Regions from separate parts of the Ensifer sp. Root1252 genome, predicted to be linked through region 1. Evidence: predicted binding sites of a transcription regulator. Region 1 holds the regulator's gene; the other holds the start of a gene.

Region 1 (5,656 bases):
GGCTCACAGGTGAAGCTGGCCGGCAGCAGTTTCTCCCTGGGCAAGAAAGACAAGAAGTAAGACGGTCGGCTTTAACCTCTCGAACTAACGACACGAGAGAGATATCCGTCAGTGGCCAGTCGAACTGGGGTGCGCAACGTCTCCGCGACATCCCGGCGCGACTGGTCGAGCACCCGCGGTCAGATGCCGGTTTCGTAGCGCGTTTGAACGTCGTATGTATTTGGCTGGAGATGCGAAGATCGCTACAGGCGGATGCCGCTGGCCACTCGCACTCCATTACGGCGTCCAACATCATCGGAAGCATTTGCGGCGGGTATTGTTGATCAGCTGCCAGCGCCACGCTTTGAGGCGGGCGCCGGAAAATCGAAAACGCCAACGCACCTCACGCCAATCTTTGTGCCTTCATTGCCACAGCTTGAGCACCAGTGCTCGCCTTTCGCAAAGAACTGTTGAACACGGCACAGTGCCCGGCATGCTTGCTGGACTTCGGAACGAAAGCACGGTTCACATCGTTAACCAAACCATCGCCGCCACCTCTGATCTAGTGGACGTTCACCGTGCTTGCAGCCTTGCTTATCGCCTCGATTATCGCATCGCCTAACATCGCCCTCAGCGCTGCCACGGTCGACGACCTGCAAGCCGACTTCGAAACGGCCGTGCCCTGCCAGCAGATAGACGGCCGGAACGTTTGGAAGGGAACGATCGCCTACTACATCCAGTCCTTCGTCTATCAAGGCGACACGCCGGTCGCGACCGAAGCGGCCGACGCTGTGCTGCCGGAGGACAACTCCGCGGAAACCGTCAAGGAATTCGAGGACGCCTGCTCCGCGACGCAGCCGGCCTGATTCAGGCCTCCTCTAGCAGATCGCCCATCGATATTTCTGCTGATCCCTTGATGGCAGGCTATTTCCACTGCGTCCCATCGGCCGCGGCGCAACCGTGCGGCGGGTGTCCGTTGCCAAATGTCAGCTTCAGCCGGTCACAACCCCATTGATTGAGCGGCCCGGGCATCGCCGCATTCAACGCGATACCAACTTCGTCAAACGGGCTCTGCTTGTTATCCACGTATTGATACCAGCGAAACCCAAGGATCGCGGTCGCGGCGACAACGATGGTCAGCAAGATTTGAATCAGCTTCGTCATTAAACCCTCATTCCATAAACGGAAGGAGGCATATCAGCCTCGCGCGGCGCGTGCAGCGACGAGTTGGTCAATCTGCGCTTGATTGAACCAACATTCACAGAATTTTAGGCACTTGCGGAACACATATGGAACAGATAGTGTCTGTTCTTGATTTGTTTCACGCCTCTGGAGCGACTTGCCATGCTGACCCGCAAGCAACAGGAATTGCTTCTTTTCATCCATGAACGAATGAAGGAGTCCGGTGTACCGCCGTCCTTCGACGAGATGAAGGATGCACTCGACCTGGCATCCAAGTCGGGCATTCACCGGCTGATCACAGCGCTCGAGGAACGCGGCTTCATACGCCGGCTTCCCAACCGCGCCCGAGCGCTCGAAGTCATCAAACTGCCGGAAGCCTATGCTGCGAGCGCGCAGCCCCGTCGCGGGTTTTCGCCGAGCGTCATCGAGGGTAGCCTTGGCAAACCGCCCGCCCCTGCCCCCGCGGCGAAAACGCTGCCGGTTGCCGACAACAGCTCCGTGTCGGTTCCAGTGATGGGCCGCATTGCCGCCGGCGTGCCGATCTCGGCGATACAGAACAACACCCACGACATTACCGTGCCGCTCGATATGATCGGCAGCGGCGAGCACTACGCCCTTGAAGTGAAGGGTGATTCGATGATCGAGGCCGGCATTTTCGATGGCGATACGGTGATCATCCGCAATGCCACCACGGCCAATCCCGGCGATATCATCGTGGCACTAGTCGATGACGAGGAAGCAACGTTGAAACGCTTCCGGCGCAAGGGCGCTTCAATTGCTCTAGAGGCCGCCAACCCGGCCTATGAGACGCGCATCTTCGGGCCTGACCGGGTCAAGATTCAGGGCAAGCTCGTCGGCTTGATCCGCCGCTACCACTAAGCCCGTCTCACGCCAGCGCAATTCGAGGAAAAGTGCGGAGCGGCTTTCCGCCAGGAAATGCGTAAAAACAAATAGATAGAGCGCCTAGTGACTCCGTTTAAACCGGAAACGCTCTAGCCGCCTTCATGCCGGCCAGCCGCTCTCTTACTTCAACGTCTCGCCACATAGGGTAGCGAGACGGAGATTTTCGGATCGAGTGTTTTTCACGCTCGACGGATTTTACTCGTGAATCGAGTACTCGCCCAACTCGCAGAGATCCTGCTTGTCTTCAGTCGTGTCGAGACCGGAACCTTCTTCGAATTCAAAGCGCATGTCGTATTTGCAGACATCACGTCCGTCGGCGATGGTAATTTCCATGCTTTCGCCCGGATTAAGCACCTGCCGCCCGAAGACGTCGTCTTCCCACTGATCAACACCGACCGGCGATGTGTAGAAGTTCGTCAAAACGGCATTCGTCTTGTTCTTAAGCTGAAAGACGAGATCCTCAGCGCTTGCGGTGGCCGTCGTTACGGCAAGAATGGCAAGAGCAGTCAGGGCGATCTTATATTTCATTTTATGTCTTTTCCTCCATTGTTGGCTTTGTTTGACACTACCTATACGGGTCGCGCTGTTGGGATATTCATTCCCAGTTCTGTCTAGAGACAATATTTTCAGCACTGACAATAGTGACCGAATCACCATTTCGGGGCGCGTCCTCGCAAGGCCATGTCGTTGGCGACTGCGGACGTTCGCAAACTGGCGGGCAAGCGCAGCCCGGTCGAATTGCGCTTTGAAAACAGTGGTTGGCTGCGAGGCGGGCAGCCTCGCTGCGCGTGTTGGACGCGCCGCATTGGCCCATGTTCCTTGCCCCCCGAAAACCGTACCTGCGTGCCGGCAGCATGTCCTTTGCGCAGGCACGCACAGCGTTTCACTTTCGACAATCGGGCTGCTATTGACGGAGAACCGCTTTAGCCAATCGCGCAGGCGCTGGGTGACTTGTTGCTTTCATCGTGCGAGGGGCTGAATCACGCGCTCGCCCGCCCTATCTACGTCACACTTTCGTTGACGCTCGCAACGAGCACGCGGCCGCTTACGCCACCGATGGCCGGTATTTCGACCGCCTTCGGATCTGCGTTCGCCTTGAACCTCGCGTGGGGCGTCGACCGCCAGCGGCATTCGCCGCTGCCAAACCTGTTGAGCGTGTGGCCGATGGCGCTCAATTCTCCTGAACGGAAACCCCGTCCTGGCCAATCTTGATCTCTACGCCGGTCGGTTTTGTTTCCTCGCGGTAGACATAGGCGCCGAGACCAATGACGGCGACGGCGAGCATGGCAATGATCAGATAGAGCCCATTACGGTTCATTCAGCAATTCCTCGCTTGGGTACGGTATGGGTAACTAGGTTCGTACCCAAGAAAGGCAACGGTGCGACGCGGACTGTTCGCTCCTCGCGCGGATGATGCAGGACGGATGCGAACGGCCGTAGGCTTTTTCTCCGCACGATCCGTTGGCCGAGCGCTCTTGCGACGCATCGGCTCGGGCCGCGGAACGTCCCCGACGTGGAGCACGAAAGCGTGCTGGCGCACGTATCGGGCACTTGGTCTGAATATGTGCCCGATGCGCGACGAGACGCCTCGTACCCCGCGCCTGAGCCCAATCGGCTGATGGCCCTACAACGAACGGCCTCAACGGGAGTGCGGTCCTCTGGATTGAGACTGCCCCCGAATGCGCTTGAGCACAAGCAACCCACCTCATAAGAAAGCTCATCAAATGCGCTTCAAAATCAGATGGATGATTGGATGAATCTCGATGTTCAGAACCTTGACGGAGCCTGCCACTGCGGAACGGTTCGCTTCAATGTGAAACTGAAGAGCGGCCTCCGCACCGCCCGCCGTTGCACTTGCTCCTATTGCCAGTTGAAGGGCGCGGTTGCCGTCTCTGCCGCCAAGGACGGGGTCACGGTTCTCTCCGGCGGCGAGGCACTCACCAAATATCAGTTCAACACGAAGGCTGCAGAGCATTACTTCTGCTCGAAGTGCGGCATCTACACATTCCACAAGCCGCGCGCGAACCCGGATTTCTACGGCGTCAACGCCGCGTGCCTTGAAGGCATAAGCCCATTCGATTTCGAGGAGCTACCGGTGAACGACGGCATCAACCACCCGATGGACACGAAGGGATCGACCGGCCCAAGGCTCGCAGGAACGCTCAAGTTTATCCCGGCGGAGTGACGACAGGCGCGGCTGGCAGGACGCCGGCCGCAGCCGTTCAAACTGCTGCACCCTGAATGAGGGGGGCGTTCGTTGCGCCGCCAAGACGTCGAAGATCTACTCGCGGAACGCGAACGGGCGCGCTTGACGAGGCAGAGTGTTGCCAGAAGCAATGGGGATGGAATCGGCAATCTGCTGCTTGGATCGAACGTCGAAGAGGGAGATAACGGGAACCAATTGCCACACCAAGAGGAATGTGTGGCAGCAGATGAAATCCTGCAGTCCAAATAGCGAAACTAATTCAACTACTTAGGAGTGGCTTTGGAGGCCTCGCCCGGAATTGAACCGGGGTACAAGGATTTGCAGTCCTCTGCGTCACCACTCCGCCACGAGGCCTCATCGACTGAGATTATCAAGTCGTGGCGAGCGTTTAGAATGAATATAGAAAGAGCGCAAGAGGGGATTTCTGAAAAACGTCCTCAGGCATTTCTGAAATTCCATCTTTCTCCAACTCTTCCACAGGCTTACCGATCCGGCCCCATAACGGATCGCCGCGAACCCCTTCGACGACAGGCGGCGGGCGCTATACGGCAGCGTCCGACACGAGGCAATTGGATGGATTTACCATTTCGACAGACGGCCCGAATCTTCCGTCCAACCCTTCTTCCGACGTCGCGGGGCGCTGCTACCTTGTACACCGTTTCACGGTAAAGCTACCTTGCACCAAGATTCTTCAGGGAATTGGACGTTGAATCCAGAGTTGATCATCTACCCAAGCTCATACTGACGGTAGTTTTCTGTGGAATGTGCATTGCGGTCGCAATCTGGCGTCTATTCCAGCTCGCGGTGACCGGCCGATTGGACATGTCGCCAATTTTCCCGAACCTTAAGGCAGATTTCCGAGCCAATCCCATCAAGCTGCTTCTAGCAAGCTCTCTTGTTGTGTTCTTTCTGGCACTATCGGCTCTGGGGTTGATAATCGGTATTGATATCGCGCTCGGTGGATAACTTAGACGGCTACACGCTTCCGGCCCTCATCATTCTCTCTGATGACGCCGAGCACCGTCTAACACCAGGGCTTGGGCTGTCCCTTCCAGGGCCGAACCAAGCCCTCCGATACGAGCACGGCGCCGAGAGAGCGGCCGTCGCGCATCACCACGCGCAGCTTTTCGCTGTTCTTGTCGTCGCTCCTGCCGATGGCCTCGATCAGCCTGAACTCGCCGGCGTTCAGCAACTCGCGCAATCGCTGCTTGGCGTAGAAGCCGCGGGCACGTTCGCTATCGCAACTCGCCTGCTTGATTCGCGGTGCATCGACGTCGGCGACACGGATCTCCTCGCCCTGGTAGCGGAATGTTCCGCCGTCGACGACGCAATTGTCGTTGCGGGTACCGCAGAAATAGAACTGATTCGCCTGGGGCTCGACGGCCG
Region 2 (5,656 bases), on a different contig from region 1:
CGGCGGAAAAAATGCCCGGTATTGGCGATCGCCTCGGGGTAGTCGCGAAAGATGCGCGCCATTTCCGCCGGTGGTTTCAGATGGCGTTCGGCATTCGCCTGAAGCCGGAACCCCGCCTGCGCCACCGTCACATGCTCGCGTATGGCGGTGACGATATCGGCCAGCGGCCGGCGCGCCGGCGCGTGAAACAGCGGACTGTTGGTGGCGATCAGCCTCGTGCCCACGTTGCGGGCGATGGTCGCCAGCCCGGCAAAGACAAGCTGATCGAAACCGTCATAGCGCGGCACCAGCGCCAGATAGAGCCGGTCGGCAAAATGCGGCTTCAGCCGCTTGAGAAATTCCGCAAGGTTTTTAGCCTCCGACGCCCCGATCACCGGGTCGGGCAGGACGGCAATCAGGATATCCTCGCCCCATTCGACAAGGTCGGTCTCGTAGAGCGTACAGGTGCCTTTCTTCGCCCGCAGGTTTCCAGCACTCAGCATGCGGCAGAGATTGCCCCAGCCCCGACGGTTGCGCGGATAGGCGAGCACATCCGGGATGTCTTCGGCAAAGGAAAGCCGGGCGCCGGGCTGGAAGGAAAACGCCTCCACCTTGGCCTGCGCATGAGCGCGCACCACGCCCGCCACCGTATTGCGATCGGCAACGCCAAGGCCGGAAATACCAAGGCGGCTGGCGGCAACGATCATTTCGCCCGGATGGGAGGCTCCTTCGAGGAAGGAGAAATTCGACCAGGCGCCGATCTCGAAATAGGGCGTGCTCATGCGAAGACCCCATGCATGAACCAGCGCGGCTGTGCGGGCCCGCCATAATGCCCTTCTCGAAACAGCCAGAAGCGCCGGCCTTTTTCATCCTCCACCCGGAAATAATCCCGCTCGGCCGCCTTTTCGCCATCGACCCACCATTCGGCCGCGATCCGTTCAGGACCCTCGGCGCGCGCTATGCGATGAAGGCTCCGCCGCCAGCGAAAGCTTCTGGGCGGGCCCTCCGGCACCTCGGCCACCGCCTCCACCGGCTCCGGACTTTGGAACAGCCGCTGCGGTCGAACGGAAGCCATCCTAAGGCAGGCCGGAACAGTGGAAGCGGCTTCCTCGACCGTCTTCAGCATTTCCACATCCGCAAGCGGCTGAAAGGCGGCGGCACGCTCCGGCACGTGGCTCTGCGACAGGACGGGCAGAAACAGGCTTTCTGCGCCCAGCCGCGCCATGACCCTGTCGGCAAAGGCCGCAAGCGGCTGCTGCCGATCCGGCGTGCCGGAAAAATCCTCCTGCATCACCTCGTATTTTTCGCTTTTGGGAACCGACAGCCGCAGGATCTCGAAACCGAAACCGGCATCGAGATCCTCGTGCACCGCCTGCAGCCGCTCGCGGAAAAGGCCGGCAATGCGGCTCGGTTCAATCAGCGGCGAAGACGTTCCGGCAGCGATGCGAAAGACCCGGCCGTCGACGCGAAACAGCAGCAGTTCGAACAGCCGTCCGCCTTCGCCGCGCTTTTCCAGCTCCGGCTTCAGCCTTGCTGCCAGCTCCTGCGTCAGGCCGAGAATATCGTCCTCACCCTGGACCGGCTCGGAAAGCCGCCGCTCGGCCGAGAGGCTGGCAACGGGGAGCCGCGGCGAGAGCGGCTCGTCCTCCAGCCCCATGGCCTGATCGAGGCGCAGGAGCAGAATGGATCCGAAGCGGCGGGCAAGCGGCGCCCGCGGCGCCTCGATGATATCGCCGACCTGCTTGAGCCCGACCCGGCCGAGCGTTTCGATCATGTCGACTGGAAGCCTGAGGGCAGCCATCGGCAGTGGCGCAAGCACGCGTACGGCCTCCTCCGGAGCGATCACGCTTTGCGAGCCGAAGCGCGCCACCGCCCAGGAAAGCCCTGCCGAAGACGAGATCGCCGCACGCGCCTCGATGCCGAGATGAAAGAGCCGGGCGAGCAGGTCGTCGAGAAGCGATTTCTCGCCGCCGAGAAGATGGGCGCAGCCGGTAATGTCGAGATAAAGGCCGCTTTCGCCGTCGAGCGCCACCAGCGGCGTGTAGCGGCTGCACCAGTCCGCAAGCCCTTCCAGAAGGGCGCGATCCGCCGCCCGGTCGGCGGGCAGCACATCGACCTCGGGACACATGGCCCGCGCCTCGGCAACGCCCTGGCCCAACTGGAATCCTGATTTCTCGGCAAGGCCATCGAGCGCGACGAGGCGCATCGCATTCCTGACCCGGTCGGCAAAGACGACAGGCGGATGATCAGGACGCCCGCGGGAAAGCCAGGAGGTTCCCCAGCGGCTCCGCGCCACCCGGTCGGCCGGAAGATGCGGAAAGTCGAGCGACAGAATGCGCTGGTTGTGGGTCTGCCGCAGCAGCGGCTGGTAGGGGCTCGACGGGGTAAAAGCGGCGGTCATGGGGGTTCCACTCCAGGAAGAGGCCGACGGGAGCAGGAGACCTGCTTTTTTCGGCAATGACGTGAAAGACGGGATGGCCGATGCTGCCGCAAAGCATCGAACCGTCAGGGAGGGCGCGCTCGCGGGCGGGCGCCGGTTCGATATGAAGCCGGAAGAAGGCGCTGCTCGCCTCCTCGTGACCGGACTGACGCAGAAGAAGAAGAGGAATGCGTCCGGCGCGCGCGCGAACATGCAGGCGCCGGCTTTCGCTCAAGGCCAGCGATGCCGGATTGCCGCGAATTTCGAGAATGACGGCACAGAAGGCCGGGACGGAAAGCGCCGTCTCGGCGATCCACAGCGCGTCCTTCACCGTGCGCGGCAGGCTGAGGATCAGGCTTCGAATGTCGAGCCCGTAAGCCTTGAGACCAAGACCGTAGGGCAGGCCGGCCTCGGTCGAGGCCAGCGACTGGCTGACCCACAGAACCGGTGCCCCGGCATCGCCCTTTTGCTGGCGCGCCTGCTGACAAAGGGCGCTGAGCGCGGTTGCAAAACCGGCCGCAGCGCCGGCATCGCGCGTCTCGGAATTGCGGATCTCGGTCATACCCTCGAGCGGCAGGCCGCCCTCGAGGATATCGTCGAGTTCGGGAATGCCGAGCGGCAGGACCTTGCGGCCGGAGGACTGGTGACCTTCTTCCTTGCGCCGAAAGCCTGCGGGATCGGCCGCCTTGACCGCCTTCACGACGCCCGCAAGCCTGCGATTTTCGATCCTGGCTATGGTTTCGCGAAGCGAAAGAACGGTCTCCCGCTGCACGGCGTTCTCGGCCATGACGGTCAACTCCCATTTAAGATGTTCCTGTTATGTTCTTATAGATTCCAGAGCTGACCACATGAGTCAACAGCCAAGTTTAAGAATTTATTCCTCGCCCACCCCAGCCGGAATTCAACACTCGAAAAACAAAGGCAAAATCGCTATATGGAGGGCAACAAGGAGTGCCTATGGCCCGCATTGACCAGACCGATGATTGGCGGGAACGCCACGCACCGACGCTCACGACATTCGAACAACTCGCAGTGGAAGCCTACAGCCACCTGCCGCAGGAGTTCCGCCAACTGACGACCGACCTCATCATCGAGGTTGCCGATTTTCCAAGCGACGACGTCTTCGAGGACATGGCGCTGGAGACGCCGTTCGACCTGCTCGGCCTGTTCGAAGGCCGTGGCATCAGCGAACGTTTCACCATGGAGACAGGTGAGTTTCCGAACCGGATCATCCTTTATCGCCGCCCGATCATCGACTATTGGGCGGAAAACGAGGAAACGCTGGGCGACATCATCACCCATGTGCTGATCCACGAGATCGGCCACCATTTCGGCCTCTCCGACGACGATATGGAACGGATCGAGGCGAGCGTGGAGCACGTGGGCAACTAAGCCCCCATCCGCTCCGAGGCAGAGCCCCCGAAAAACAATCGGAAAACAAAAAAACGCTCCGGCCGGAAAGTCGAAGCGTTCCTGCTTTTTACTGTTCCGACAGCTTGATGTCGGGGTGGTAGTCCTTGCCTTCGACTTCCTTGAATACGGCCTGTCCGCATTGCATGTGCTGCGTATCCGCATTGAAGGCGTAGGTCGGTGAGCCGTGCAGGGACCAACCCTGGTTCAGTGCCGCCGTCACCTTATGGCAGAAGGACGCATCGTCGGGGCCGGTGAGGAAGCGGTAAAGTTTCAAAATCTTGCCTTTCGTTTTTCAATCATCTCCGCCTTGGCGGCGAGCTTCAGGGCCTGATCGAGATGCAGCCGCTCGATCATTCGGCCATGAAGATTGATGACACCTTTTTCCGCGTTCTCCGGCAGCGCGAAGGCGGCGATGATGGCGCGCGCCTCGTCGACGGCCGCCTGCTCGACGCCGAAGCGTTCGTTGGCCGGGCCGATCTGCAGCGGGTGGATCAGCATCTTGCCGTCATAGCCCATGTCGCGCCCCTGCCGGCACTCCTCGTCGAAACCGTCGGCGTCACGGAAATCGTTGAACACCGCATCGATGACGTCGAGACCGCTCCCGCGTGCGGCCAAAAGGATCTGCATCAGCCAGGGGATGAGGTACGGACGGCCGGGCCGGTCGGGAACACCGGTTTCCTTGCGCAGGTCGTTGAGGCCGACGACGAAACAATCGAGCCTGCCGCCGAAGGTGCGGCCGGTCTCGGCGATAACAGGCGCATTGACGACACCGCGCGGCGTTTCGATCATCGCCCAGAGACGCAACGCCTCCGGCGCATCGTTATCGGCCAGCCAGTCGGCGACGATCTGGATATCGGCCGGACTTTCGACCTTGGGCAGCAGGATTGCGTCAGGCTTTGCCGAAACGGCCGCCGCCAGATCCTGCTGGCCGAAGCCCGATCCGAGCGCATTGATGCGGATGATGACCTCACAATCCGGCCTGTTTTCGACGAGGTGGCGAACGAGGCCGTCCCGCGCCTCGGCCTTGCGCTCCGGCGCCACCGCATCCTCAAGGTCGAAGATCGCGGCATCGGCCGCAAGTTCCGCAACCTTGGCCAGTGCGCGGGCATTGTCGGCCGGCACTGAAAGCACCGAACGGCGCAGGCGAACGGGGTGATGTTCGATCGATTTTGTCATGCGGCCAGTTGTGCCCGCCTTTCCTTTTTTCCGCAAGACGAGGCGAACGGCCGCACCCCTCTTGCAAGCGGCGGCGGCAACACCCACATCCCGAGCAGAAAGGTGACGATCATGCAAAGCATACGTTCTGTTCTTTTTACGGCTCTCGCCATCACCATTACGCTGGCAGCCTTCGTCTTCACCGCATCGCTTGCGCTTGCGCTCGCCGGCATCGCCGCCGTTGTCGCGATCGGCAGCGCCATTGCCGCCCGGCTGAACCTGAAGCAGGCTCGAGCAACGGCCCGCCCGACCTCCGGCGCCGCCCCGCGCGAAATGCGCATCTGGAACGACGGTCGCGGCACGATCATCGATCTCTAGGCATCGATCTCCAGAGCGTTTCCGGTTTAGACGACGTCGCGGAAGCGCTCTATCTCCTTGTTTCTACGCACTTCCTGACGGGAACCGCTTCGCATTTTTCCCGAAATGCTTGAGTCTGCCCGACGCGGCAGCCCAATCTCGCTCGATTTTTTTGCGACACCCGTGTCGGCAAGACCCGCTTGCGTTCGTCCTTGGGTCAGGCCAGCAAAGGTCATGGCCACTGCATCATTCCCTCAACAGGAGCATGACATGGACAGCACGACGCAGAAAACAGACGCAAACCAGCTGCCGAAGGCCCTCAACGGCCTGGTG

Evidence for each region. The regulator LexA, encoded in region 1, represses DNA repair genes until DNA is damaged. The targets are predictions, from matches to a motif close to TGTTCNNNNTGTGTTCNG.
Region 2: a site for LexA is predicted at 3,208-3,225, ahead of ASD02_RS34345 (metallopeptidase family protein). Genes of this name have one in related genera too.

Annotation. Positions count from the first base shown of each region.
Region 1 is NZ_LMDT01000006.1:10,549-16,204, forward strand. It holds gene ASD02_RS39155 (hypothetical protein) at 1-60, shown strand, start outside; gene ASD02_RS08085 (hypothetical protein) at 558-845, shown strand; gene ASD02_RS08090 (hypothetical protein) at 904-1,143, opposite strand; gene lexA (transcriptional repressor LexA) at 1,324-2,040, shown strand; gene ASD02_RS08100 (hypothetical protein) at 2,260-2,592, opposite strand; gene ASD02_RS39160 (hypothetical protein) at 3,236-3,382, opposite strand; gene ASD02_RS08105 (GFA family protein) at 3,818-4,249, shown strand; tRNA gene ASD02_RS08110 (tRNA-Cys) at 4,551-4,624, opposite strand; gene ASD02_RS08120 (thermonuclease family protein) at 5,295-5,656, opposite strand, start outside.
Region 2 is NZ_LMDT01000057.1:178,443-184,098, forward strand. It holds gene ASD02_RS34330 (error-prone DNA polymerase) at 1-761, opposite strand, end outside; gene ASD02_RS34335 (DNA polymerase Y family protein) at 758-2,275, opposite strand; gene ASD02_RS40270 (hypothetical protein) at 2,226-3,185, opposite strand; gene ASD02_RS34345 (metallopeptidase family protein) at 3,356-3,790, shown strand; gene ASD02_RS34350 (DUF1737 domain-containing protein) at 3,879-4,085, opposite strand; gene ASD02_RS34355 (CoA ester lyase) at 4,082-4,987, opposite strand; gene ASD02_RS34360 (hypothetical protein) at 5,099-5,344, shown strand; gene ASD02_RS34365 (glyoxalase/bleomycin resistance/extradiol dioxygenase family protein) at 5,594-5,656, shown strand, end outside.